2 regions of the Frigoribacterium sp. CFBP 13729 genome follow, and region 2 is predicted to be linked to the other one. Evidence: predicted binding sites of a transcription regulator. Region 2 holds the regulator's gene; the other holds the start of a gene.
What was found. The regulator LexA, encoded in region 2, represses DNA repair genes until DNA is damaged. The targets are predictions, from matches to a motif close to TCGAACANNTGTTCGA.

Region 1: the regulator LexA is predicted to act here: its motif matches at 12,560-12,575, upstream of IFT77_RS04740 (Rv2578c family radical SAM protein).

The regions. Positions count from the first base shown of each region.
Region 1 is NZ_JACYUR010000001.1:1,045,936-1,060,220, forward strand. It holds gene IFT77_RS04685 (hypothetical protein) at 135-509, opposite strand; gene acs (acetate--CoA ligase) at 898-2,883, shown strand; gene IFT77_RS04695 (Atu1372/SO_1960 family protein) at 2,949-3,428, opposite strand; gene IFT77_RS04700 (hypothetical protein) at 3,428-3,586, opposite strand; gene IFT77_RS04705 (transglycosylase domain-containing protein) at 3,637-6,189, shown strand; gene IFT77_RS04710 (metallophosphoesterase) at 6,186-7,136, shown strand; tRNA gene IFT77_RS04715 (tRNA-Pro) at 7,230-7,303, shown strand; gene IFT77_RS04720 (thymidine kinase) at 7,487-8,092, opposite strand; gene IFT77_RS04725 (response regulator) at 8,092-8,841, opposite strand; gene IFT77_RS04730 (hypothetical protein) at 8,828-9,976, opposite strand; gene IFT77_RS04735 (sensor histidine kinase) at 9,973-11,277, opposite strand; gene IFT77_RS04740 (Rv2578c family radical SAM protein) at 11,439-12,551, opposite strand; gene IFT77_RS04745 (malate:quinone oxidoreductase) at 12,652-14,142, opposite strand; gene IFT77_RS04750 (SGNH/GDSL hydrolase family protein) at 14,232-14,285, opposite strand, start outside.
Region 2 is NZ_JACYUR010000002.1:813,331-827,615, forward strand. It holds gene miaA (tRNA (adenosine(37)-N6)-dimethylallyltransferase MiaA) at 1-250, shown strand, start outside; gene dapF (diaminopimelate epimerase) at 247-1,125, shown strand; gene IFT77_RS10220 (methyltransferase) at 1,200-1,823, opposite strand; gene hflX (GTPase HflX) at 1,905-3,476, shown strand; gene lexA (transcriptional repressor LexA) at 3,553-4,239, opposite strand; gene IFT77_RS10235 (LysM peptidoglycan-binding domain-containing protein) at 4,492-4,866, shown strand; gene IFT77_RS10240 (histidinol-phosphate transaminase) at 4,948-6,033, shown strand; gene hisB (imidazoleglycerol-phosphate dehydratase HisB) at 6,030-6,644, shown strand; gene hisH (imidazole glycerol phosphate synthase subunit HisH) at 6,641-7,276, shown strand; gene priA (bifunctional 1-(5-phosphoribosyl)-5-((5-phosphoribosylamino)methylideneamino)imidazole-4-carboxamide isomerase/phosphoribosylanthranilate isomerase PriA) at 7,348-8,097, shown strand; gene IFT77_RS10260 (SseB family protein) at 8,094-8,873, shown strand; gene IFT77_RS10265 (DUF1844 domain-containing protein) at 8,913-9,251, opposite strand; gene infC (translation initiation factor IF-3) at 9,603-10,229, shown strand; gene rpmI (50S ribosomal protein L35) at 10,233-10,427, shown strand; gene rplT (50S ribosomal protein L20) at 10,458-10,850, shown strand; gene IFT77_RS10285 (RNA methyltransferase) at 10,960-11,772, shown strand; gene IFT77_RS10290 (amino acid ABC transporter ATP-binding protein) at 11,855-12,592, shown strand; gene IFT77_RS10295 (glutamate ABC transporter substrate-binding protein) at 12,718-13,596, shown strand; gene IFT77_RS10300 (amino acid ABC transporter permease) at 13,699-14,285, shown strand, end outside.

The sequences.
Region 1 (14,285 bases), on a different contig from region 2:
GGCCTGATGACACCCTGGGCCCACGCGCACGGCCTCGGAGACCTTGCAACCGATCTTCGGGCGGCGTCAGCATCCAGGAGGCTCGAAAACGCGGACGTGACCAGCAAAAAGTGAGAATGGTCGGGCAAAATCTGTCAAAAAGTTGGTTTTGACTCGTCCACGTGACGTCCGCCCCGTGCGACGAGCCTCACGGCGAGGTCGCGCACGGCCGCCTCGGAGAGGTGGACCCGCGGCTCGGGGCGTGCGCCTCCTCCTCGGTCCACCCACGTCCCCGCCCCGCCCGTGACGAAGACGTCGGTCACGTCGGGGTCGTCCAGGAGGGGAGCGAGCGCTCCCAGCCACGACCTGTCGACCCGAGGGCCGTGTACCCCGTTCACGACCTGTGTACCCCATCTCGCGGCGGCACCCGGCGGGGCCGCCGCGACGAAGCGCCCGGGCTCCGAGGCGAGGGCGACGAACGGGTGGTCGGGGGTGAGGCCCGGGGTGGGGGCGGGAGGCGCTCCGGTCATGTCCGGACGCTAGCTGCCCCGGCACGACCGAGACAGACAGGGCTGTGCATCCTGGGGAGGAAGGTCAGGCGGGACGCTCTGGGGAGGAATCACCCGGGTGATCGTCGGACGATCCACGGGGAAAAAAGAGGGGCGGCACCAGTTGGGGGGAACTGGTGCCGCCACGGCAGCGCTGGATCGGGGGGAATCGCTCGCGCTGCACACCGGGGTTGAATCCGGACGAGCTCACTGTACCCCACGAAGGCGGACGGGTGCCAGCGTCGCGACCGTGTCCGGTCCGCGCGCTTCGCTCTCCGGCCAGGCCCCTCGCCCGAGCGGCGACGCGGCCCGGAGTAGTCTCGCTCGGGGCGCGAGGCGCCCGCATCCGCAACGACGCGAGAGGACGACGATGGTCGACCGCCAGGACACCCCCACCAGCTCCGCCACGGACGAGGAGGCGGTGCAGTCCCCCTCCGACGCTGCCTTCCCCCCGTCGCCCGAGTTCGCCGCGCGGGCCGTGGCCGGACCCGAGCTCGTCGAGTCGGCCGCCGCCGACCGGCTCCTCTTCTGGGGCGACCAGGCGCGTCGGCGGCTGTCCTGGGACGTCGAGCCGACGGAGACCCTCGACTGGTCGGCAGCGCCCGTGGCCCGCTGGTTCGCCGACGGTCGCCTCAACGTCGCGTACAACTGCCTCGACCGGCACGTCGAGGCCGGGCACGGCGACCGCGTCGCGCTCCACTGGGAGGGCGAGCCGGGCGACAGCAGGTCGGTCACCTACGCCGAGCTCACCTCCGAGGTGAGCAGGGCCGCGAACGTCCTCGCCTCGATGGGCGTCGTGGCCGGCGACCGCGTCGTCATCTACCTGCCCCAGGTCCCGGAGGCGGTGGTCGCCATGCTCGCCGTGGCCCGGCTCGGCGCCGTCCACAGCGTGGTCTTCGGCGGCTTCAGCGCCGAGAGCCTCCGCGCCCGCATCGACGACGCGCAGGCAGTGCTCGTCATCACCGCAGACGGCGGGTGGCGGAAGGGCTCCGTGGCCCCCCTCAAGCCCGCCGTCGACGCCGCGCTCGCCGTCGGGGGCGAGTCCAGCGTCCGCGACGTGCTCGTCGTCCGCCGCGGCGGGAACGACGTCGGGTGGGTCGACGGTCGCGACCGGTGGTGGCACGAGGCGCTGGAGGGCGTCTCCGACCAGCACGAGCCCGAGTCGTTCGAGGCGGAGCACCCCCTGTTCATCCTGTACACGAGCGGGACCACCGGCAAGCCCAAGGGCATCCTCCACACCTCCGGCGGCTACCTGACGCAGGTCGCGACCACCCACGCGACGGTCTTCGACCTCCGTCCTGAGACCGACGTGTGGTGGTGCACCGCGGACGTGGGCTGGATCACGGGCCACAGCTACGTCGTCTACGGGCCGCTCGCGAACGGCGCCACCCAGGTGCTCTACGAGGGCACTCCCGACTCCCCCGCGCCGGGCCGGTGGTGGGACGTCGTCGAGAAGTACGGCGTCTCGCTCTTCTACACGGCCCCCACCGCGATCCGCGGCTTCATGAAGGCCGGCCGCGAGATCCCCCAGGCACGCGACCTGTCGTCCCTGCGCCTGCTCGGGTCGGTGGGCGAGCCGATCAACCCGGAGGCGTGGCTCTGGTACCGGGAGGTCATCGGCGCGGGCAGGACGCCGATCGTCGACACGTGGTGGCAGACGGAGACGGGGGCGATCATGATCTCCCCTCTGCCCGGGCTCACGTCGACCAAGCCGGGTGCGGCGCAGACCCCGCTGCCGGGGATCACGGTGGACGTCGTCGACGACCACGGCACCTCGGTGGCCGACGGGGAGAGCGGTCTGCTCGTCGTCGACGAGCCCTGGCCGTCGATGCTCCGGGGCATCTGGGGCGACCCTGAGCGCTACGCGGAGACGTACTGGAGCCGCTTCGGCGACCGCTACTTCGCCGGCGACGGCGCACGCCGCGACGAGGACGGCGACATCTGGCTGCTCGGCCGCGTGGACGACGTCATGAACGTGTCCGGCCACAGGCTCTCGACGGCGGAGATCGAGTCTGCGCTCGTCTCGCACCCCATCGTCGCCGAGTCGGCCGTCGTGGGCGCGGCGGACGAGACCACCGGCCAGGCCGTCGTGGCCTTCGTCGTGCTGCGCAACAAGAAGAAGAAGAGCCTCACCCCCGAGGAGGCGGCGGTCGCCCTGAAGGCGCACGTCGCGCAGCAGATCGGCGCGATCGCCCGGCCCCGCTCGATCGTGCTCGTGGACGAGCTGCCCAAGACGCGCTCCGGCAAGATCATGCGCCGCCTCCTCCGCGACGTCGCCGAGGGACGTGAGATCGGCGACACGACCACCCTGGCCGACTCGGCCGTCATGACGGTGATCTCGGCGGAGATGCGCTGACGGACGAGGCCCCGAGACGCGACGCCGACCCGGCGCTCGTCCCGGGGCCTCGGGTCCACCGTCGATCAGGCGGTCGGCACGACCTCGAGCAGGAGCTCCACCTCGACCGGGGAGTCGAGGGGCAGGACGGCGACGCCGACGGCGCTCCGCGCGTGGACGCCGACCTCGCCGAAGATCTCGCCCAGCAGCTCGGACGCCCCGTTGAGCACGCCCGGCTGCCCGGTGAACGCCGGGTCGGACGAGACGAACCCGGTGACCTTCACGACCCGCACCACGTCGTCCAGCGAGCCGAGCACGGAGGCGGCGGCGGCGAGTGCGTTGAGGACGCAGGTCGCGGCGAGCTCACGGGCGAGCGCGGGGGCGACGAGCCCCGGACCGTCGCCCACCTTGCCGACCACGGGCAGCGCGCCGTCGACGAAGGGCAGCTGCCCCGCCGTGTACACCGACGTCCCGACCCTGACGGCCGGCACGTAGACGCCCGCGGGGGCCGCCACCGTGGGGAGGACCAGGCCCAGCTCCGCGAGGCGGTCGTCGACGCGGGCCACTACGCCTCCTGCTTCTGGCGCTTCAGCCAGGCGACGGGGCCGCCCTCGGGGCCCTGGGTCACCTGGACCAGTTCCCAGCCGTCGCTCCCCCAGTTGTTCAGGATCGCGGTGCTGTTGTGCACCATGAGCGGCGTGGTCATGTACTCCCAAAGGACCATTTGTGGTTCCTGTCAGCTCGGATGTCAGCGGTGTCACTTACCCTGATCTTATGTCTGCCCAAAAATCGAAGCCCACGTCCGTCATCGGGGCGCTCTTCGGGTTCGTCGGCTTCAGCGTCCTGGCCGGCCTCCTCGTGACCATCGGGGTGACCCCTGCCATCGCGGTCGCCGGCATGACGGCCTCGAGCACGATCGGGGTCTTCGAGTCGATCCCCGAGTACATCGAGATCGGCAAGCTGCAGCAGCGCAACACGCTGTACGCCAACCAGGGCGGGCAGGCCGTCCCCTTCGCGACGCTCTACAGCGAGAACCGCGTCGAGCTCAAGTGGGACCAGGTCTCGCAGTCCCTCAAGGACGCGGTCGTCGCCGGCGAGGACCGTCGCTTCTACGAGCACGGCGGCGTCGACGTCACCTCTCTCGTCCGCGCCGGCGTCGGCTCGCTGGGCGGCGGAGAGCTCGGGGCGAGCGGCGGCGGCTCGACGCTGACGATGCAGCTGGTCCGCAACATCCGGATCGCGCAGTCCCAGCTCATCGCCGACCCGGACGAGAAAGAGGCGGCCTACAAGGACGCGATCAAGACCACCATCGACCGCAAGCTCGAGGAGATGAAGTTCGCGATCGGGCTCGAGAAGAAGTACACGAAGGACGAGATCCTCCTCGCGTACCTCAACATCGCCTACTTCGGCGACCAGACCTACGGCGTCCAGGCCGCCTCCCAGCACTACTTCAACAAGAACGCGAGCGACCTGAACACGCAAGAGGCGGCGAGCCTCATCGCGATCGTCCAGTACCCGGACACGCGCAACCTGTCGAGCCCGGAGAAGTACGAGGGCAACAAGGCGCGTCGTGACGTCATCCTCAAGTCGATGTACGCCGAGGGCTTCATCGACAAGCCCACGGAGGAGGCGTCGCTCGCGTCGGACATCGCGAGCTACGTCGTGCTCACGGCTCCGACGCAGGGATGCGCGGCGGTCACGGCACCCGGCGCCCAGTACTTCTGCGACTACGTCAAGAAGAACATCAAGAACCTCGCCGTCCTCGGCTCCACCGAGGAGGAGCGGCTCGCGAACTGGAACACGGGCGGGCTGAACGTCTACACGACGCTCGACCTCGACCTGACGGCGAACGCCAAGGGCCAGCTCGACCAGTGGGCCCCCGCCAGCGAGACCAGGGTCCGGCTGGGCAGCGTGGTCAACTCGGTCGAGGCCGGGACGGGCCGCATCATCGTGATGACGCAGAACACGACCTTCTCCGAGCTCGACACCGGCGACCGCACGCAGACCTCGGTCAACTTCAGCACGGATCGGGACTACGGCGGGTCGACCGGCTTCCAGCCCGGCTCGACCTTCAAGCCCTTCACCCTGATCGACTGGATCGAGCAGGGCCACGGCATCACCGAGTCCGTCGACGCAACGCCACGCACCTTCTACCTGAAGGCGGGCGGCGAGCGACAGGGCGGCTGGGCCCCCAAGAACGACGATGGATCAAGACCCGGCCAGATGGCGGTCACGACCGCGACGGCACAGTCCGTCAACACCGCCTACGCGGCGATGGCGTCCAAGCTCGACCTCAACGACATCCGCGACGTGGCACAGCGACTGGGCGTCCACCGCGCCGACGGCGGCGAGATCAGCAACTTCTCGTCCTCCATCCTCGGCACGGCCGACGAGATCGCCCCGCTGACGATGGCCACGGCCTACGCGGCCATCGCGGCTGGCGGCAAGTACTGCGCGCCGATCGTGGTCGACAACATCGTCAACGACGACGGCGTGGCCCTCGGCGGGCAGGCCCAGGAATGCTCGCAGGCTGTCGAGCCCGCGGTGGCCGCGGCCGCCGCGAAGGCCATGTCCGGCCTGTGGTCGAACGGCACCGGTCGCGGAGCGCTCCCCGGCGACGGCTTCGAGGAGATCGGCAAGACGGGGACGACCGACAAGAAGGAGTCCATCTGGATCATCGGCGCGACGACGAAGCTCGCGACCGCGATCTGGCAGGGCAACTGGACCGGCCCCAAGGTCAACCTGCGGTCCATCGGCTCGCCGATCAAGGGAGGCAACTACGCCGCCACCCGAGCGCAGCTCTTCAAGGCCGTGCAGACGGTGAACAACACGAAGTACCCGGGCACCGACTTCCCCGAGGCCAATTCGCGGCTCGTGCGCGGCTCCGGCGTCTCGGTCCCCGAGCTGTCCGGCAGCAGCGTGAGCGCGGCACAGACCATGCTGAAGGGACTCAACCTCGTCTACGCCGACGGCGGCACGCAGCCGTCCGCGTTGCCTGCCGGCCAGGTGGTGGCGAGCGACCCGGTCCCCGGGACGGTGCTGTCCAAGGGAGCCACGGTGACGGTCTTCACGAGCGACGGGTCCGGCGCCGCCGCGATCCCCGACGTGCGGGGGCAGAGCATCGCCAACTCCAAGACGGCGATCGCCGCGGCTGGCTTCTCGGCCGACAAGGTCGCCGTGACCGGGTTCGCCGCAGGCGACGGGAAGAACCAGTGTCGCGTGGCGGCGACGGACCCCGCCGCGGGGACCTCCGTCGCGAAGGACTCCGGCATCGGGCTGACCCTGTACGGCAACCCGCAGGGCGCCGATCCGGGTGGCTGCAAGTGACGCCCCTCCCCCTCGGCAGGGCGACGGCCGCGACCGCACTGGCGGGCGCGGCCGTCGGCCTGGGTGCCCTCGCCTGGGGCAGCCTCGTCGAGCGCAACCGCTTCACCGTCCGACACGAGGTGCTGAACGTCCTCGAGGCCGGCTCCCGTCCGCTGACGATCCTGCACCTGAGCGATCTGCACCTGGCCCCGTGGCAGACCGAGAAGCAGGAATGGGTGCGTGGGCTGGCCGTCTACGAACCGGACCTGGTCGTCAACACGGGTGACAACATCGGGCACGTCGACGCCCACGCAGCCCTGGAGCACACCCTCGAGCCGTTCCGCGGGGTGGCCGGTGTCTTCGTCAACGGCTCGAACGACTACTACGGGCCGGTCCCCAAGAACCCGTTCGCCTACTTCGGCGGCCCCAGCGGCGTCACCCGGACCCCCACGCCCCTCGACATCGGCCGGATGGAGTCGTTCTTCGCCGACCTCGGGTGGCTCGACCTCAACAACGCCGCCCGAGCGATCGAGATCAGGGGATCCCGCCTCGAGCTGTTCGGCGTCAACGACGCACACCGTGGCTGGGATCGTCTCGACCGCCTCCCCGGGGCGCTCGACGACCTGCGCGAGAACGTGCGCTGGCACGACGACCGACGAGGACCTGACCCCATCAGCATCGGAGTCACCCACGCGCCCTACCAGCGCGTCCTCAACTCGTTCGTCAACAACGGGGCCGACGTCATCTTCGGAGGGCACACGCACGGCGGCCAGGTCCGGGTGCCCGGCTACGGCGCGCTCGTCACCAACTGTGACGTGCCTCGTGGCAAGGTCAGCGGGCTCAGCACCTGGAGCCACGCGCGCAAGACCGCCCACCTCGAGATCTCCGCCGGTCTCGGGACGTCGATCTACGCACCGGTCCGCTTCGACTGCCGTCCCGAGGCCGTCGTCCTGACGCTCACGGCCTGACGAGGGCTCACGGGGCCTGGTGGTGCGAGCGGGTCCAAAGATCCGCTATCCTTGTCAGGTTGCTCCACTCGGCCCCTGGGCCGAGCGACACCTCGGGGTGTGGCGCAGCTTGGTAGCGCGCCTCGTTCGGGACGAGGAGGTCGTGGGTTCGAATCCCGCTACCCCGACGAGATGTGAAAAGGCCAGACCCTTCGGGTCTGGCCTTTTCTCATGTGCCTGCTGGTGGGGCGGTCCCCGCCCGCCCCACACCGAACGAGGAGGCCAGACCCTTCGGGGTCTGGCCTCCTCTCGTGTGCCTGCTGCTCGGGGCGGTCCCCGCCCGCCGCAGGACGGAGCCTGCGCCCCCGGGGTCAGGCGAGGCGGCCGTCGCTCTCGGCCAGGTAGCAGGCACCGCAGAGCGACTCGTACGTGACCTCCCGGCCGTCGATGGCGACCTGGTCACCGTCGAAGACGAAGCGGTCGCCGACCTTGCGCGCGTTGAAGACCGCCTTGCGGCCGCACCGACAGATGGTCTTGAGCTCCTCGAGCGAGTGCGCCACCTCCAGGAGTCGGCGACTGCCCGGGAAGGCGATCGTCCGGAAGTCCGTCCTGATCCCGTACGCGAGGACGGGGACGCCCTCGAGCACCGCGATGCGCAGCAGGTCGTCCACCTGGACCGGAGTGAGGAACTGCACCTCGTCGACGAGCAGGCACGACAGGTCGGTCCCCGTCTCCGCCCGCACGCGCTCCCGCGAACGGCAGAACACCTCCCGCACGTCGTCGTCGGGAGCGAACGTCACGTCCACGGGCCGGGTGACGCCCAGCCGGGAGACGATCGCGTCGTCGCCCTTGGTGTCGACCCGCGGCTTGGCCAGCAGGACGCGCTGGCCGCGTTCCTCGTAGTTGTAGGCGGCCTGGAGCAACGCCGTGCTCTTGCCGCTGTTCATCGCGCCGTAGCGGAAGTACAGCTTCGCCACTACTGCAGGTAGCCGTCCTCCGCCGCACGACGGATCAACTCGGACTTCTTGCTCGCGGGCCTGTTGGCCTTCGCGTACTTCTCGCGGACGCGACGGAGGTAGGTCTTCGCCGTCTCGTACTGCACGTTCATCTGGGCTGCGACCTCGTTGGTGCTGAAGCCGGACACGTAGAGGCGGAACGCCTCCGACTCGCCTGCGCTGAGCTTCGGGCGGCTCTGGTTCGCGGCCCCCACGGGCAGCGGGCGCCAGTCGCGCTGAGGCGACGCGTCACGAGCCACGCCCATGACCTGGCGGGCCGCGTCCATCACCTCGCGCATCGGCAGCGCCTTCGAGAGGAACGCCGACGCACCGGCGTCGAGCGCGCGCTCACGCGACTCACGCGTGTCGAGGCTCGACAGCACGATCACCTTGGCGCCGGCGGCGCGGCACGTGCGGACCCGGGCCTCGATGGAGACCGGCTCCTTCAGCTGGAAGTCGAGGAAGACGAGGTCGGTCGGGAAGTTGTCGCTGTGCACGAGCTGCAGCCAGGTGTGCGCCGTGAGGACCAGGTCGAAGTCGTAGGCGTTGACGTTGATCCAGCTCGACAGGCTGTCGAGCAGGACCTCGTGGTCGTCGAGGATGGCGAGGCGGACGCGACGGGTCGCGGGCCCCTCGGAACCAGGCCCGACCGTGCTCCACGACGGGGCAGCGGCTGGCCGGCCGAAGCCCGGACGGAGGGACGAGCGGCCGCTCGGCTCAGTGCTGGTCATAAGAAAACCTTAGTGTCAGGAGGGGCGGGGCGGGATCGACCTGCAGGTCGTCGAAGACGATCCGCACGACGGCGAGGTAGGGCGCGAAGCGGTGGCGGACGGCGGACTCGGACGAGGCGGTGGCGACGCTGATGCGGGCCTCGACCCGCTCCTCCTCGGCGTCCAGCCCCTGGTCGAGCTCGATGCGGACGGTGTCGGGCCGCACGGCGTCGCTCTCGCCGAAGGCGACGAGCAGGGCCCGCAGCGACGTGCGGTGCGCGGCCGTCATCCGGCCGGCTGCCCGGCCGACGTCGACGACGACCCCGGACACGCGGGTGGAGGGGTCGGCCAGCACCTGCTCGAGCCAGCTGCGGTCCGCCTCGGCGACCATGGTGCTGCGGAGGTCGGCGCTGATGCGGCGGGCCCGCTCGACGTCCGCCTCCGTGACGACGCCCGCGGCGACGACCTCGCCGAAGAACGGCGCGACGTCGCGGTTCAGGATGGTCACCCTGTCCTGCTGCACGCTCCGGGCGACGCTCGAGCGGAACTCGTCGGCGCTGGCCTGACGAGCCGAGGAAGCGCCCGCGATCCATCGCTCCACCAGCGTCGTGAAGGCGGCCGAGAACGACGCCCCGGCGAGCGAGAGCGCCAGCACCGGGGTCACGGCGACCACGACGAACACCAGGACGGGGACATCGGTGAGGAACGCCTCCCTCTCGACGAGCACGACCGCCGTGAGCACCACGGCGGACGCCAGCCCCGCGACCACGAGGTCGAGTGCGGGCCGGTACGGCGCGAGGCCCACGAGGAGCAGCCCGACGGCGAGGGAGGCCCAGTCGTCTCTGACCATGGAGTTGTGGCCGGCCGAGGCGACGGCGGCGAGGACTCCGGCGAGGGCACCGAGCCCGACGACGCCCGCGACCGACCACCGGGTGAGCGGTGCCCGGAGCGGACTCGACGCGAGCACCAGGACGACCCCGGCCGCCCCGAGCGCCGCGAGGGCCCCGACGGCAGCGGCGGGCGTCACGATCTCGTCGCGCGTGACGACGGTCGACACCGCCGCGTAGACGACCGCCGCGACCGCGGCGAGCGCCGTGACGGGGCGGGAGCTGAGGGCGCCGAGCGGATCGACCTGCTGCGGGCTGCGGCGGCTCACGGTGCTCCCCCGCCGGCTGTGCGGGACGCCAGGTCGACGGGGCCGGGATCGGCGGTGACCGGGCTGGCCTCCGTCGCCGCACCAGGCGCGACGACCGACTCGGCCGGTGCGACCGGGACGCGGAGCATGACCGACGTGCCACTGCCGGGCGAGGACCAGATCTGCGCCGAGCCCCCCACCCGCCTCGTCCTGGCCTCGACCGAGTTCTTGAGGCCGAGCCTGTCGGGCGCCGTGGCCGCGGCGTCGAAGCCGACCCCGTCGTCGATGACCATCACCGTCAGGTCGACGCCGTCGCCGTACACGACGACCTCGGCACGATCGGTGCCGCTGTGCACGGCGACGTTGGTGAGGCACTGGGCCACGGCGAGGCCCAGGGCGCGGCAGACCGCGGGCGCGAGCCGCGTCACGGCGCCGAGGTCTCCCGTGACGCCGACCTCGAGCCCGCCCTCGCGCGCCCGTGCGACGGCGTGTCCCAGCTCGGACGTCGTCCAGTCGCCCGGCCCGGTCGTCGGGGAGGCCGGCGCCGGGGCCCTGGTCTCGTCGACGAGCCACTCCTGGCCGACGAGCACCTCGAGGTCGGTCGCCATCGACGCCGCGGTCGCCGGGTCGAGCGGGCCGGGCCCGCCGGCCGTGATGGAGGCGAGGTGGTTCAGCACCGTGTCGTGCAGCAGCGCAGACGCCTGCTGTTCCACGTCGTGGCGGATGGCCTGCTTCTGCTGGTCGAAGGCCGCCCGGTGCAGGCTCGGCTGGGCACGGTCGACCCGTCCCCGTGCGAGCAGGGACGACGTCGCCGTCACGGAGACGAGGAGCCACGCGAAGAGGACCGCGACGTCGAGACGCGGCGTCCCGCCGGTCTGCCACGTCGCCAGCTGGGTGACGAGCTCCCCCAGGGCGAAGCCCGCGGTGGCCCAGAGCAGGCTGCCCCGGGAACGCAGCCCGCTGCCTCCGACCATGACGAGGGCGATCTTCGGCAGGGAGAGCGAGAAGGCGTCCGACGCCTGGACCGCCGGGATCTGCGCGAACAGGGTCACGGCGTACCAGTAGAGGCACGCCGAGCCGATGGCGAGGTACGCGAGCACGGCGGTCGTGCTGCGGAACCGCTCGACGACGAAGAGCATGCCGAGCATCGGCAACAGCGCCACGAGGGCAGGCCAGAGCAGGTACGACGGCTCGGCGACCTGGTTCACGATCAGCAACAGGCCGGCACTCGCGAGGACGACGCTCGCGATGACGTGGCAGGCACGGGACAGCGCCCGGCCCACGGTCTGCGGGACGAGGTGTGCGGGGAGGCCGAGCAGCATGGCGGCCCCCTCCTGGTCGACGTGTCGGGCAGGACGATCATGCCAGAACGAGGACTCGTCCTGTACCCCGTTATCTAGGGTCACCTCGCGGGACGGGGCCGAGCCGCCGGGGCGGCTGTGCCCCGACCTCGGGGACGGAGGGACGACCAACGCTGCCGCGGTCAGAAGAGACGTGGCTGAGACGACCGTGCACCGCCCGGCAGCTCGTGGGCGATGAGCGACCGGGGCCGTCCGTCCGCGCCGAAGCCCAGCGTGCCCCTGGCCGCCGCCGCGTCGTCGAGGGCGCTCGAGCGGGTGGAGCCCGTCGCCGGGTCGGCCGTGCCGTGCTCGAGCCCGTGCTCGGCCAGGAGGGGCCGCATGCGGGCCGCGAGCCACTTGCGGTAGCCGAGGGGCGCGTAGGTGCTCGTCGCGTACATGTCGCGGTACCGCGTGACGAGCTCCGGGTGCTCGCGCTCGAGCCAGGCGGACCACCACTCCTTGACGCCGGGCTTGAGGTGCAGGGCCGAGTACAGCAGGCTCGTCGCCCCGGAGGCGCGCACGGCCGCCAGGGCCCGGTGCAGGTGGTCGAGGTCGTCGGTCAGCCACGGCAGGACGGGCATCATGAAGACGGAGCAGCGGAGCCCCGCGTCGGTCGCCGAGCGGACGGTCGCGAGACGCGCGGCGGTGGTCGGCGTGCCCGGCTCGACGGACTGCTGCAGGTCGTCGTCGTGGATCGCGATCGACATCGCGATGTCGACCGGCACGTGCTGGGCCGCCTCGACGAGGAGCGGCAGGTCGCGCCTCAGCAGGGTCCCCTTGGTCAGGATGCTGAACGGGGTGCCCGAGTCGGCCAGGGCCGCGATGATGCCCGGCATGAGCCGGTACTTGCCCTCGGCGCGCTGGTACGGGTCGGTGTTCGTGCCGAGCGCGACGGGGTGGTGCTGCCACGACGGGCGACGCAGCTCACGGGACAGCACCTCGGCGACGTTCACCTTGACGACGATCTGCCGGTCGAAGTCGTCGCCGCCGTTGAGGTCGAGGTACTCGTGCGTCGGCCGCGCGAAGCAGTAGACGCAGGCGTGGCTGCACCCTCGGTAGGGGTTGATCGTCCAGCCGAAGGGCAGGGCGGAGTCGCTGCCGGGCACTCGGTTGAGGGCGCTCTTCGCGAGGATCTCGTGGAACGTCACCCCCGCGAACTCGGGCGTCGTCACCGACGCGACCAGGTTCGACAGCTTCGCCAGCCCGGGCAGGGCCGACGAGTCGGTCGCCGTCGTCGCCTGTTCGCTCCACCTCATGGTCAGAGTCGAACACATGTTCGATCGGACGTCAAGCCGAGACCGGCTCGCGCCTCCTCGGCTCGGCCCAGCTGGCCGAGCCGCGACCGGCAGCGTGCCGCTACGCGTGGATGCGCAGGGCCTCGGCGGTCGCCCCGAGCGTCGCGGCGGCTCGCGCCTCGTCGTCGGCGAGCTGGCCGCCGTAGGTGGGCACCATGCGGCGGAGCGTCGGGGTCCACCCGGCGATCCGGTCGGGGAAGCAGCGCTCGAGCACCGACAACATGATCGGCACGGCGGTGGAGGCGCCCGGCGAGGCGCCGAGGAGGCCCGCGATCGTGCCGTCCGCCGCCGAGACCACCTCGGTGCCGAACTGCAGCACGCCGCCCTTCTTCGCGTCCTTCTTGATGACCTGCACGCGCTGGCCCGCGGTGATGCGGTACCAGTCGGCCGGGTCGGCGTCGGGCATGAACTCCCGCAGCGACTCGAACTTGCTGTCGCTGCTCGCCATCAGCTGGCCGACCAGGTACTTGACGAGCGACAGGTTCGCCAGCCCCGCGCGGATCATCGGGTACAGGTTGTGCGGCCGGATCGAGGCGAAGAGGTCGAACCACGAGCCGTTCTTGAGGAACTTCGGGCTGAAGCCGGCGTACGGTCCGAACATCAGGCTCGCCTGGCCGTCCACGACACGGGTGTCGAGGTGCGGGACCGACATCGGGGGCGAGCCGACGGCGGCCTTGCCGTAGACCTTGGCCGCGTGCTTGGCCACGACGGCCGGGTCGTCGGTCCGGAGGAACTCGCCGCTGACCGGGAACCCGCCGAAGCCCTTGATCTCGTCGATGCCCGACTTCTGCAGCAGGTGCAGCGCGCCTCCCCCGGCGCCGACGAAGACGAACCGGGCGTCGACGCTCGTGGGCGTGCCGCCGACCTGACGGCGCATCGCGACCCGCCACGTGCCGTCGGCGAGCTTCGTCAGACCGGTCACGCGGTGGTCCAGCTCGATGCGCGCCTCGTTCTCCTCGAGGTAGGTCAGCAGGAGGCGCGTGAGGCTGCCGAAGTCGACGTCGGTGCCGGCCTCGATGCGCGTCGCGGCGATCGGCTGGTCCTTCGCGCGGCCCAGGATGAGGGACGGGGCCCACGAGCGGATGACGGAGGCGTCGGTGCTGAACTCCATGCCGGCGAACAGCGGGTGGCCCCGCAGCGCCTCGTGCCGCTTGCGCAGGTACTCGACGTTGGCCTCGCCCCAGACGAAGCTCATGTGGGGCGTCGAGTTGATGAAGGCGGACGGCTCGGGCAGGGCTCCCTCGGCGACGAGGAACGACCAGAACTGGCGTGAGACCTGGAACTGCTCGTTGACCTTGACGGCGCTGCTCGTGTCGATCGTGCCGTCGGCGCGCTCGGGCGTGTAGTTGAGCTCGCAGAGGGCGGAGTGACCGGTGCCCGCGTTGTTCCAGGGGTTGCTCGACTCCTGGGCGACGTCGCCGAGCGCCTCGTAGACCTGGATCGTCCAGGTGGGCTCGAGCTGCTTGATCATGGCGCCCAACGTGGCGCTCATGACGCCGGCCCCGATGAGGGCGACGTCGACGGGCTTCGTTGCCTTCGATGCTTCGGTCACGAGATGCAGTCTAGGCGCGGCGTCTGGGTACGGACCGGCCCCCGGCTCGACGACGAGCCCAGCGAGACGGCGACGGCCAGTCCGACCGCTCAGAGCCCGAGGGTCGTCAGCTCGGCGTCCATCCGCCGGGCCATCTCCGCGTA
Region 2 (14,285 bases):
GGTGCGCGGCCTGCTGCCGCTCGGCCTCGCCGACGGGATCACCGCCTCCCGGGCCATCGGCTACGCCCAGGCGGCGGCGCAGCTGCGGGGCGACACCGACGAGGAGGCGGCGATCGCCGAGACGCAGGCGCTCACGCGTCGCTACGCCCGCCGCCAGGTCAGCTGGTTCAAGCGGTACCCGGACGTCGACTGGTCGACCACCGGCGACCCGGCGGCCGTCGAGCGGGCCCTCGCTAGACTCCTCGCGTGACCACGACGCTCCAGTTCACCAAGGGACAGGGCACCGGGAACGACTTCGTGTTGTTCACCGACGCCGACGGCGAGACCGACCTCGACGGGGTGGCCATCCGCGCCCTGACCGACCGTCGCTTCGGCGTGGGGGCCGACGGGGTCATCCGTGCCGTCCGCTCGTCCGCGCTCCCGGCCGGCGCCGCGGCGCTGGCGAGCGATCCCTCGGCCGAGTGGTTCATGGATTACCACAACGCCGACGGCAGCCTCGCCGAGATGTGCGGCAACGGCGTCCGCGTCTTCGCGCGTTACCTGGTCGAGCGCGGCCTGGTCGACCTTCCCGTCGGCGAGGCCCTCACGATCGGCACGCGCGCCGGCGTGCGCACGGTGCGGCGTGACGGCTCGGGCTTCCGGGTCGACCTCGGCGCCTGGGCGCTCGGGGACGACGAGCCGACGGTCCGCGCCCGGGAACTCCACGCGGCGAGGCCGGGCCTCTCGCTCTCTGTCGGCAACCCGCACGTGGTCGTCGCCCTCGCCTCCGACGACGAGCTCGACGGGCTCGACCTCTCCTGGGTGCCGGTGCTCGACCCCGCGCCCGCCGAGGGCGCCAACGTCGAGTTCGTGGTCCCGTCCGACCCGCTCGTGGTCGACGGCATCGGTCGCATCCGCATGCGCGTGCACGAGCGGGGCAGCGGCGAGACGCTCTCGTGCGGCACGGGTGCCGCGGCTGCGGCACTCGCCGTGCGGCACTGGGCCGGTGCGGGCGCGCCCGACGACTGGGCCGTCGAGGTGCCGGGCGGCGTGCTCGGGGTCCACGTCGCGCCCGGGGCCGACGGTGAGCACGTGTCGCTCAGCGGACCGGCCGAGCTCGTCTTCAGCGGGGCGCTGACCCTTTAGCGTCCGTCCGTCCGCCACGCGTGGGCGCCGGGGCCCCGGGCCGCGAGGGCGCACGCCCTGTCGTCGTCGCTCGTCTATGCGAGGGACGAGGAGGCGCGACGGGCCCGCAGCACGCGGTATCCCTTGCTCGTCGAGGCCCGCTCCACCTGCACCACGTCCGCCATGGTCGCGTTCATCCACGCCTGGAGCGAGTCGGCGCCGAGGTTCTTCTGCACGACGAGCCAGGCGTCGGAGCCGGGCTCCAGGCGAGGGAGCCACGTCTCGAGGAGGCCGTGCAGCACTTCCTTGCCGACGCGGATGGGCGGATTCGACCAGATCGATGCGAACACGACGTCGTCGGGAACACCGTCGGGCGTCACGGCGTTGACGTTGACGAGGCCCGCGGCCCGTGCGTTCTCACGGACGAGGTCGAGGACCCTCTCGTTCACGTCGACGGCCCACACCGTCGCGTCGGGTGACGACAACGCGAGGCTCAGTGTGATGGGGCCCCATCCGCACCCGACGTCCAACAGGTCGCCCGTCGCGGGCGGCTGCGGTGCACCGGCCAACAGGACGGCCGTGCCCGGGTCGACCCTTTCGGGGCTGAAGACGCCCGACGCCGTCGTGAGCGTCAGCTCTCGCCCTGCGAGGGTCGCCGTGATCGTCCGCCGACGCAGCTCGCTCTCCGGGTTCGGGGAGAAGTAGTGGTCGTTGGTCACGCACGACAACCTACCGAACATCAGCTGCCTGGCCCGTGACGGCCCAGGCTCGACCCCCTCCGGAGGGCTAGTATCACTTCGATGACAGACACCCCCACGACCCCGCTCGACGACGAGCGCGACGGACAGCACGGCGACGACGTCGTGGCTCGGGTCCTCGAGCGTGCGGCGTCGCGGGCGTCCGCCTACACGATCTTCTCGCCGGCCCAGGCGATCCAGACCCGTTCCCTCGACGCATCGGGCGACGGCGACCAGTACGACCGCGAGGACCGCGCCGCGCTCCGTCGCGTGGCCGGCCTCTCGACCGAGCTCGAGGACGTCACCGAGGTCGAGTACCGACAGCTCCGCCTCGAGAACGTCGTCCTGATCGGCGTCTGGTCGCAGGGCTCGCTCTCGGACGCCGAGAACTCGCTCCGTGAGCTCGCCGCGCTGGCCGAGACCGCGGGCGCCTCGGTGCTCGACGGCCTGCTGCAGCGTCGGCCGAACCCCGACCCCAGCACCTACCTCGGCAAGGGCAAGGCGGAAGAACTGCGGCAGACCGTGGCCGCCCTCGGCGCCGACACGGTCATCGCCGACACCGAGCTCGCACCGAGCCAGCGGCGTGCGCTGGAGGACGTGGTCAAGGTCAAGGTGATCGACCGCACGGCCGTCATCCTCGACATCTTCAGCCAGCACGCGAAGAGCAGGGAGGGCAAGGCGCAGGTCGAGCTCGCCCAGCTCGAGTACCTGCTCCCTCGCCTCCGTGGCTGGGGCGACTCGATGTCGCGTCAGGCCGGTGGCCAGGTCGGCGGTGCCGGCGCGGGCATGGGCAGCAGGGGCCCCGGCGAGACGAAGATCGAGCTCGACCGTCGCCGGATCCACACGCGCATGGCCCGCCTGCGACGCCAGATCAAGGAGATGAAGCCGGCACGTGACGCCAAGCGCGCCAACCGCGACCGCAACGAGGTGCCCTCCGTGGCCATCGCCGGCTACACCAACGCCGGCAAGTCGAGCCTGCTCAACCGGCTGACGAGCGCCGGCGTCCTGGTCGAGAACGCCCTGTTCGCGACCCTCGACGCGACCGTCCGCAAGAGCGCGACCGCCGACGGCCGTCCCTTCACCTACGCCGACACGGTGGGCTTCGTCCGCAACCTGCCGCACCAGCTCGTCGAGGCGTTCCGCTCGACGCTCGAGGAGGTCGCTGGCTCGGACGTCATCGTGCACGTCGTCGACGGGTCGCACCCCGACCCCGCCGCACAGCTGGCGACGGTGCGCGAGGTCATCGGCGAGGTCGACGGCCGGGACATCCCCGAGGTCGTGGTCTTCAACAAGAGCGACCTCGTCGACGACGACCAGCGGCTGGTGCTGCAGGGGCTCGAGCCGACGGCCGTCTTCGTCTCGGCGCGCACGGGCGAGGGCATCGACGAGCTCCTCGCCAAGCTCGCCGGGCTGCTGCCCGAGCCCGAGGTCGAGCTCGACCTGCTCGTGCCCTACGACCGCGGCGACGTGGTCTCGCACCTGCACGACTCCGGCCGGGTCCTGACGACCGACTACGACGAGCAGGGCACCCGGGTCCACGCCCGCGTCTACCCGAGCGACGTCGCGGCGCTCTCGCCGTTCGTGCGCACGGACGCTGCCGACGCCGTCGAGACCGGGGAGCCAGCCGCCTCCTGAGCCGTCCGCTCCCCGCACGACGAAGCGCCTCCCGCCCGGTCAGGGCAGGAGGCGCTTCGTCGTTGTCGGGACGGCGTCAGACCGAGCGGAGCACCGCCACGACCTTGCCGAGGATCTGCGCGTGGTCGCCCACGATCGGCTCGAACGCGCTGTTGCGGGGGAGCAGCCAGGTGTGGCCGTCCCGCTGTCGGAACACCTTGACGGTGGCTTCGTCGTCGAGCATGGCCGCGACGATGTCGCCGTTCTCGGCGTCCTGCTGCTGTCGGACGACCACCCAGTCGCCGTCGCAGATGGCGGCGTCGATCATGGACTCGCCGACGACGCGGAGCATGAACAGCTCGCCCTTCCCCACGAGCTGGCGGGGGAGCGGCATGACGTCCTCGACCTGCTGCTCGGCCGTGATCGGGATGCCGGCCGCGATGCGCCCGACCATCGGCACGTGGGCGGTGTCGCCGTCGTCGCTCGTCGAGAGGATGCTCGTGACCGTGGCGACGGGGGCCGGTTCGCCCAGCACCTCGAGGGCGCGGGGGCGGTTCGGGTCGCGACGGATGCGGCCGGCGAGCTCGAGCTGGTTCAGCTGGTGGGTCACGCTCGACAGCGACTTGAGGCCGACGGCGTCGCCGATCTCGCGCATGCTCGGCGGGTAGCCGCTCTGGGCGATGCTCGCCTGGATGGCGGCGAGGATCGACTCCTGCTTGGCGGTGAGCGCCTTGCGCGGGGGCGTCGCCGGGGCGGTCGCCGTGGCGCTGTGCCGGTCGGTCATGTCTCTCCTGCCGTCGATGTCGGTGGTCGCTGGTGTACTCGTCCCACCGACTGGAACCTATCGGATCACGGCCGCCTGGCGAAACACATGTTCGAGTGTGTCGCGCATTCCTGCACCGGGTGTTCGAAGAAAGTGGTTGCCGTCGGGCTCGATCGAAGATATGTTCGGTACACGTCTTCGTGTCCGGCATTCCCGGCCGAGTGCCGGGCACGAACTCGTACGACCAACTCTCGCGGTGAAAGGAACCACCTCATGAGCAGCATCAGCAGCAGCACCCTCGGCACGACAACCGGCGCCACCGGCCCCAGCGTCCCCCGCACGCGCCTCCGCATCACGCGTCGAGGCCGACGGGTCGTGGGCGCGGCGGTCGCGCTCGGCGCAGCGGGCATCGTCGCCGCGGGCCTCCTGCTCGGCCCGGGTGCCGTGGCGTCCGACCAGGCTGCCGACGTGTCGTTCGCGCAGGTCACCGTCGAGGGCGGCGAGTCGCTGTGGCAGGTCGCGAGCGAGATCGCTCCCACCAAAGACCCGCGCGACGTCGTCAGCGACCTCGTCCGCCTGAACAACCTGCCGAGCGCCGAGGTGGCCGCGGGCCAGACGCTCGCCGTCCCCGAGAAGTACAGCCGCTGATCTGATCTGATCTGATCCGGCCTGCCCGGCCTGACAGGTCACGGTGAGGTCGGCGCTCCGCTCGCCGCCTACCATGGCCTCGTGTCCTTCAGCCTCGCCGACCTGCCCATCCGCGACGACCTCAAGGGGCTGACGCCGTACGGCGCTCCCCAAGAGCGGGTGCCCGTCGCCCTCAACGTCAACGAGAACACCCACCCCGTCCCCGCCGACGTCGCCGCCGACATCCTCGAGGCCGTCGGCGCGGCCCTCGTCGACGTGAACCGCTACCCCGACCGCGAGTTCTCGCTCCTCCGCGACTCGCTCGCGGGCTACCTCGGGCACGGTCTCAGCCGCGAGCACATCTGGGCGGCCAACGGCTCGAACGAGGTCATCCAGCAGATCCTCCAGGCGTTCGGCGGCCCGGGGCGTTCCGTCCTCGGCTTCCCGCCCACGTACTCGATGCACTCGATCATCGCGGCGGGCACCGGCAGCACCTGGCTCGAGGGTGCCCGCGACGAGGGCTTCGCGATCTCGCCCGAGACGGCGGTCGCCGAGATCGAGCGTCTCCGACCCGACGTCGTCTTCTTCTGTGGCCCGAACAACCCCACGGGGACCCCGCTCGACCTCGAGACGGTCCGAGCCGCCTACGACGTGACCGACGGCATGGTGTTCGTCGACGAGGCCTACGCCGAGTTCATGCCGGCCGGTCAGCCTACGGCGCTGACGCTGCTCGAGGGGCGGGAGCGCCTGATCGTCTCGCGCACCATGAGCAAGGCCTTCGCCTTCGCCGGTGCCCGGGTCGGCTACATGGCCGCGCACCACGCCGTGGTCGACGCCCTCCGTCTCGTGCGCCTGCCCTACCACCTCTCCTCCCTCACGCAGGCGGCGGCCGTGGCCGCTCTCGCCCACGCCGACGAGATGCTCGCGATGGTCGACGACATCAAGGCCCAGCGCGACCGCATCGTCCGTGTCCTGACCGAGCTCGGCTACAGCCCGTGGCCGACCTGGTCGAACTTCGTCCTCTTCGGGGGCGTCGACGACCCGGCCGACGTCTTCCGCCGCCTCCTGGCCCGGGGCGTGATCGTCCGCGACCTCGGGATCGAGGGGCACCTCCGGGTGAGCGCCGGCACGGAGGCGGAGACGACCGCGTTCCTCGACGCGCTGCGCGACATTAGGCTCTTCTCGTGACCGATCAGCCCCGCGCCCGCACCGCCTCCTCGTCCCGCGAGACGAGCGAGTCGCGCATCCAGCTGTCCCTCGACCTCGACGGGACGGGGCGCTCGTCGATCGACACGTCCGTGCCGTTCTTCGACCACCTCCTGACGGCCCTGTCGAAGCACTCGCTCATCGACCTCGACGTGTCGGCGGCGGGCGACACCCACATCGACGTCCACCACACGGTGGAAGACGTCGGCATCGTGCTCGGCGGCGCGATCAAGGAGGCGCTGGGCGACAAGGCCGGCATCTCCCGCTACGGCGACGCGCTCGTGCCCCTCGACGAGGCGCTGGTCCAGGCCGTCGTCGACGTGTCGGGCCGCCCGTACCTCGTGCACACCGGCGAGCCCGAGGGCTTCGAGTACCACCTCATCGGCGGGCACTTCACCGGCTCGATGGTGCGCCACGTCTTCGAGGCGATCACGTTCCACGCCGGCATCACGGTGCACGTGCGGGTGCTCGGCGGTCGTGACCCGCACCACATCGCGGAGGCCGAGTTCAAGGCGTTCGCCCGGGCCCTGCGTCAGGCCGTGCAGCCCGACGCCAGGGTGACCGGGGTGCCGTCCACGAAGGGCGCCCTGTGACGGTCCGTCCCACGGTGGCCGTCCTCGACTACGGCAGCGGCAACGTGCACTCGGCGGTCAAGGCCCTCGAGCTCGCGGGCGCCGACGTCGAGCTCACGCGCGACCGCGCCAGGGTGCAGGCGGCCGACGGGCTCTTCGTCCCCGGCGTCGGTGCCTTCGGCGCCGTGATGAGCCAGCTGCAGTCGGTCCGCGGCGGCGAGATGATCGACCGGCGACTCGCGGGCGGCCGTCCCGTGATGGGGATCTGCGTCGGCATGCAGGTCTTCTTCGAGGGCGGGGTCGAGCGCGGAGCGACGACCGGCGGCCTCGGCGAGTGGCCCGGCGTCGTCGACGAGCTGAAGGCCGAGGTCCTGCCGCACATGGGCTGGAACCTCGTCGACGCTCCCGAGGGCAGCGTCCTCTTCGACGGCGTGCGCGACGAGCGCTTTTACTTCGTGCACTCGTTCGCGGCGCAGGCCTGGACCCTCGACGTGATCCGCCCGTTCCCCGAGCCCCACGTCACGTGGGCCGACCACGGCGGGCGCTTCGTCGCGGCCGTCGAGAACGGTCCGCTCTGGGCCACGCAGTTCCACCCCGAGAAGTCGGGGCAGCCGGGCATCAGGCTGCTCTCGAACTGGCTCGGGACACTCTGAACCCCCTCTGATCCGACCGCGATCCCGGCCCCGTCGGCGACAGCACGCGGCACGCCCGCGAGAGAGACACCATGAGCGACTTCTGCACGACCCCCGGCCTCACCCTGTTCCCCGCCGTCGACGTCGCGGGCGGGCAGGCCGTCCGCCTGACGCAGGGCGAGGCCGGCACCGAGACGGGCTACGGCGACCCCGTGGCGGCGGCCGACGACTGGAAGTCGCAGGGCGCCGAGTGGCTGCACCTCGTCGACCTCGACGCGGCGTTCGGTCGGGGCGACAACCGGTCGATCATCAAGAAGGTCATCAAGCAGGTCAAGGGCATCGACGTCGAGCTCAGCGGCGGCATCCGCGACGACCGCTCGCTCGACGACGCGCTGAGCACCGGCGTCAAGCGCATCAACCTGGGCACCGCCGCGCTCGAGAACCCCGAGTGGGCCGCGCACGTCATCGCCGAGTACGGCGAGGCCGTCGCGGTGGGCCTCGACGTGCGGGGCACGACGCTCGCCGCGCGCGGCTGGACGGAGGACGGCGGCGACCTCTGGACGGTCCTCGCTCGCCTCGAGGACGCGGGGTGCGCCCGCTACGTCGTCACCGACGTGACGAAGGACGGCACCCTGACCGGCCCGAACACCGATCTGCTCCGGCAGGTGATGGAGCGCACCGACCGTCCCGTCATCGCCTCGGGCGGCATCTCGAGCCTGGACGACATCGCGGCCCTCCGCGAGCTCGTTCCCCTCGGCCTCGAAGGGGCCATCGTGGGCAAGGCCCTCTACTCGGGTGCCTTCACCCTCGCCGCCGCGCTCGACGTCGCATCGGTGTCGTGAGCCACGGCCACGAGCCCCTGCCCGCGGCCGACAGCGCCGGGCGGCCCTTCGCGGGCCGCACCTTCGAGCACCACGACACGGCCCACGCCGGCGACGACGGCTCGGCCGACCCGCGCCTCCTCGAGGCCCTGGTCCGCTTCGGCGCGGGCGGGCTGCCCGAGCACGAGGTCGTCGACGCCCTGCGCCCGGCGCGCCTGCTCATCCCGCTCGTCGCGGTCGCGGGGGAGGAGGGGCTCGACGACCACGGTCGCCGCGTCGACAAGACGCAGGAGCTGTCCATCGTGACGGTCGCCGGACCGGACGGTCGCGCGGTGCTGCCGGCGTTCACGAGCGTCGAGGCCCTCGGCCGGTGGGACGCCGTGGCGCGTCCTGTCCCCGTCGACGCGCGACGGGTCGCGCTCGCGGCCGTGGCCGAGTCGACCGAGCACCTCGTGCTCGACCCGGGGTCGCCCACCGAGTTCGGCGTCCGGCGACCTGCGCTCTGGGCCGTCGCCCGGGACCTTCCCTGGGTCCCCGCCCACGCGGACGAGGCGGTCCTGCAGGCGTTCCTCGCCGCGTCGACCGACGAGGAGGCGCTGGTCGGGCTGGCGATCTCGCCCGGCTACCGAGGCGCCCGCCTCGGTACGCCCGAGATCGTGGTCCGACTCGCCGTGCGTGCCGGCCTCGACCAGCTGCAGCTCAACGAACTGCTGCAGCGCCTCCAGGCGTCCTGGCAGGCCGACCCCGTGATCGTGGACCGCGTCGACAGCATGTCCGTCAGCGTCGTCCCCGCCTGAGGCGGGTCGTGTCGACGGGTCAGTTCAGCTGGCCACGGGTCAGGTGACCGGGCCGGTGAGCTTCTCGCCGGGGCCCTTGCCGACGGCGTCGGGGATCGAGCTGGCCTCGCGGAAGGCGAGCTGCAGCGAACGGAGGCCGTCGCGCAGGGCACGGGCGTGCTGGTCGCCGATCTCCGGTGCGCTGGCCACGACGAGGCCGGCGAGCGACGAGATGAGCTTGCGCGCCTCGTCGAGGTCGGTCTGCGCCGCGGGGTCGTCGGCGAGGCCGACCTTCACGGCCGCCGCGCTCATCAGGTGCACGGCGACGGTGTTGATGACCTCGACGGCGTTGACGTCGGCGATGTCGCGGACGGCGTCGGACGGGTGCTCGACCGGGATGCCGACGGGGGCGTCGTCGGGGCGGTCGGCGGGGTGGGTGTGCGGGGTGTGGCTCACGTGCTGATCCTCTGCTAGGCTTCTCCAGGCTCGCAGCGTCTGCTGCGTGCGAAAGTGGAGATTCTCCCACCCGCGCTTGACCGTCACACGAGGTTACCGGGTTGTTGGCACCCCGTTCGATCCGCACCACCCCGAAGAGCGATCCTCGAGGCGGAGCAGGCTGAGCAGCCAGGGTGCAGTGCACCGCCGTCGACAGACGGTGCGCGTCGCGAGAGCGACCGGTGCGCGAACCTCCTCTTTCCCTGCAGGCCCTCCGGGTCGGCAGGTGACGAAGCGACGACAGAGGAGTTCCGCATCAGCGATCCCCGTACGAACGACCGTATCCGCGTCCCCGAGGTCCGCCTCGTGGGGCCTGCAGGTGAGCAGATCGGCGTCGTTCCCATCGCCATGGCGCTGCGTCTCGCCGCAGAGGCCGAACTCGACCTGGTCGAGGTGGCCCCCAACTCGAAGCCTCCCGTGGCCAAGATCATGGATCACGGGAAGTTCAAGTACGAGGCTGCGCAGAAGGCGAAAGAGGCCCGGCGCAACCAGGCGAACACCATCCTCAAAGAGGTCCGGTTCCGTCTGAAGATCGACAAGCACGACTACGAGACCAAGCGCAAGCGCGCCGAGGGCTTCCTCGAGGGCGGCGACAAGGTCAAGGCCATGATCCTGTTCCGCGGTCGCGAGCAGTCGCGTCCCGACCAGGGCGTGCGTCTGCTCCAGCGCTTCGCGGAGGACGTGTCCGAGCTGGGCAGTGTCGAGTCCACCCCCACCATCGACGGCCGCAACATGGTCATGGTGATCGGGCCCCACAAGAACAAGTCCGAGGCGAAGGCCGAGGCCGAAGCTCGCAAGGCGGCGAACAAGCCCCCGAAGCACCCCACGTCCGACAAGGCGGCGGCCGATGCACCGGCCGAGCCGACAGAAGAGAGCAAGTAAGACATGCCCAAGCAGAAGACCCACTCCGGTGCCAAGAAGCGTTTCAAGGTCACCGGTTCCGGCAAGATCATGAAGCAGCAGGCCGGCATGCGCCACAACCTCGAGGTGAAGAGCGCCAGCCGCAAGGCGCGCCTCAACCAGGACCAGCTGTTGGCCCCGGCCGACGCCAAGGTCGCCAAGAAGCTTCTCGGTCACTGACCGCTGACACGAACGTAGAGGAACAAGAAAATGGCAAGAGTCAAGAGAGCGGTCAACGCCGCCAAGAAGCGTCGCGTCATCCTCGAGCGCGCCGAGGGCTACCGCGGTCAGCGTTCGCGCCTGTACCGCAAGGCCAAGGAGCAGGTCACCCACTCCCTCGTCTACTCGTACCGTGACCGCCGTGCGCGCAAGGGCGAGTTCCGCCGCCTGTGGATCCAGCGCATCAACGCTGCGTCGCGACAGAACGGCCTGACCTACAACCGCCTCATCCAGGGCCTGTCCCTGGCTGGCATCGAGGTCGACCGTCGCATCCTCGCTGAGCTGGCCGTGCACGAGCCCGCCACCTTCGCGTCGATCGTCGCGACGGCGAAGGCCGCGCTGCCCGCCGACACCTCGGCCCCCAAGGCCACGGCCGCCGCGTAGTCACGACTGCGTCAGCACCACCTCACGCAGGGCCCGGACAGCACTCGCTGTCCGGGCCCTCCGTCGTTCCCGGGGCCGGGTGCGGCATAGTTGTCGCGTGCGCACCCCTCTGATCGACAACCCCCGTTCGCCGCGAGTCCGGGCGGTGGCGAAGCTGTCCAAGCGGGACGCCCGCACCGAGACGGGGCTGTTCCTGCTGGAGGGGCCGCAGGCGGTGTCCGAGGCCCTCGCGTTCCGTCCCGAGCTGGTCCTCGAGCTCTACGTCACGCCCACCGCCCTCGAGCGGCACCCCGGGCTGGCCGACGCGGCCGGCGAGGCGGGCCTCGAGGCCGAGTTCGTCACCGAGGCCGTGCTCGACGCGATGGCCGACACCGTGACCCCGCAGGGCGTCGTGGCCGTGTGCCGCCAGTTCCCGACGTCGGTCAAGGACATCTTCGCCGAGGGCGACGACGGCGGGCCGAAGCTCATCGCCATCCTCGAGGAGGTGCGCGACCCGGGCAACGCCGGCACGATCATCCGTGCCGCCGACGCGGCCGGCGCCGACGCCGTCGTGATGACCGGTCGCAGCGTCGACCTCTACAACCCGAAGGTCGTCCGGGCCACGACCGGCTCCCTCTTCCACGTGCCCGTCGCCGTCGGCATCGACCTGGCGAGCGTCGTGGCGCGGTGCGCCGAGGCCGGGATCCAGGTGATCGCGGCCGACGTCAAGGGCGACGACCTGCTGCAGGCGCGGCGGGAGGGCGTCCTCGACGCGCCGACGGCCTGGCTCTTCGGGAACGAGGCGCGCGGGCTCACCGACGACGACCTCGCCCGGGCCGACCGCGCCGTCGTGGTGCCCATCTACGGGCACGCCGAGTCGATGAACCTGGCGACCGCCGCCTCCGTCTGCCTCTACGAGAGCGCGTTCGCCCAGCGCTCGTAGGCCGACCGGACGGCTCGTTTCGGTTGCGTTACGAATCAGCTGTGAGTTTGACCCCCTTCCGGGCGTCTGTTTGTGTGGACCCATGGAACCCCTCGTCGTGGTCGACCACGTCAACAAGCACTTCGGTCAGCTGCACGTCCTCAAGGACGTCACGACCACGGTCGGGCGTGGCGAGGTCGTCGTGGTGATCGGTCCGAGCGGCTCGGGGAAGTCGACGCTCTGTCGGGCGATCAACCGCCTCGAGACGATCGACGACGGCGTCATCTCGATCGACGGCACGCAGCTGCCCGACGAGGGCGCCGCGCTGGCGAAGCTGCGTGCCGACGTCGGCATGGTGTTCCAGAGCTTCAACCTCTTCGCCCACAAGACGGTGCTCGAGAACGTCACCCTCGGCCAGATCAAGGTGCGCGGCCGCTCGAAGGCCGAGGCCGAGAAGCGCGCGATGGAGCTGCTCGACCGCGTGGGCGTGGGCAACCAGGCCTCGAAGATGCCGTCGCAGCTCTCGGGCGGCCAGCAGCAGCGCGTCGCCATCGCCCGTGCCCTCGCGATGGACCCGAAGGTGATGCTGCTCGACGAGCCCACCAGCGCGCTCGACCCCGAGATGATCACCGAGGTGCTCGACGTCATGGTGCAGCTCGCGAAGGACGGCATGACCATGGTCGTCGTCACCCACGAGATGGGCTTCGCCCGGAAGGCCGCCGACCGCGTCGTCTTCATGGCCGACGGCCAGATCGTCGAGGAGTCGACGCCCGAGGAGTTCTTCACGGCGCCGAAGTCCGACCGCGCCCGCGATTTCCTCTCGAAGATCCTCACGCACTGAGCCCGGGCGCCTCGCTCGCGACGCGCCTCCTCGTGCCCCCGTCCCGGCTGCCCGCCCGGACGAGGAGGCGCCCCCAGACTCCCGGACGTCGACCGTCGGCCGGGTCACCCAGCAAGGAGAACGACATGCGACTCAGCAAGGGATTCGTCGCCGTAGCCGCAGCGGCCGTGACGGTGCTCGGCCTCTCGGCCTGCACGGACTCGGCCGCCCCCGAGAGCTCGGTCGACGTCGAGGAGGTCGCGGACTTCCAGGACGGCACCACGATGGCTCGCCTGGCCGAGGCCGGCGAGATCACCATCGGCACCAAGTTCGACCAGCCGCTCTTCGGCCTGGACGACGGCTCGGGCACGCCCCAGGGCTTCGACGCCGAGATCGGCAAGCTCGTCGCCGCCAAGCTGGGCATCCCCGCCAGCGGCATCACGTGGGTCGAGACGGTCTCCGCCAACCGCGAGCCCTTCATCCAGAACGGCGACGTCGACCTCGTCATCGCCACCTACACGATCAACGACGCCCGCAAGGAGGTCGTCTCGTTCGCCGGGCCGTACTACCAGGCCGGTCAGGACCTGCTGGTGCTCGAGGGCAACCCCGACGGCATCGAGAGCGTCGACGACCTCGCGGGCAAGAAGGTCTGCACCGTCAGCGGCTCGACCAGCGAGGCGAACATCGCCGAGCACGTCAGCGCGCCGACCGACATCATCGCGACCGACACCTACTCGAACTGCCTCGAGCCGCTCCGCACCGGTGCGGTCCAGGCCGTCACGACCGACAACGTGATCCTGGCCGGCCTCGCCGACCAGAACGAGGGCGAGTTCGAGGTCGTCGGAGAGCCCTTCACCGAGGAGCCCTACGGCATCGGCCTCGCGCTCGACGACACCGACTTCCGCATGTTCGTCAACGACACGCTCCAGGACGCCGAGGACGACGGCACCTGGGACGAGCTGTGGGAGGCGACGGCCGGCAAGGTCCTCGAGACCCCCGAGCCCCCGGCGATCGACCGCTACTAGCGACACCGGCGGGCACCGTGTCGCGACCTGCGCACGGTGCCCGCCACCGCCTCCTGCCCGTGTGGGCAGCCGCCCTGACCTGAGGACACCCTTGTGAACCCCCTGGACGTCATCCCCGGCTTCGACGCCGTGATCGACAACTGGCCCCGATTCTGGGGCGGCTTCGTCACGACGCTGCAGCTCCTCGTCCTGTCGGGCGTCGGCGCGATCGTCATCGGCTTCGTCGTGGCCGCCATGCGGATCTCTCCTGTGGGCTCCTTCCGGGTCTTCGCGACGGTCTACACCGAGGCGATCCGCAACGTCCCGCTGACGCTCGTCCTCTTCTTCTGCGCGTTCGTGCTCCCGTACCTCGGCGTCGGGATCGGCTACTTCCCGCTCGCGGTGATCGGCCTGACGCTCTACACCTCGCCCTTCGTGGCCGAGGCCGTCCGCTCCGGCGTGAACGGCGTCCCGGTGGGCCAGGCCGAGGCCGCCCGCAGCATCGGCCTGGGCTTCGGCCAGACCCTGACGCTCGTGATCATGCCGCAGGCGATCCGCATGGTCATCCCGCCCCTCATCAACGTGATCATCGCCCTGACGAAGAACACCTCGGTCGCGGGCGGGTTCTTCGTCGCCGAGCTGTTCGCCGCGGGGCGCTTCATCGCGAACTCCCGCGGCGACGCGGTCATCACGACGCTGTTGTCGGTGGC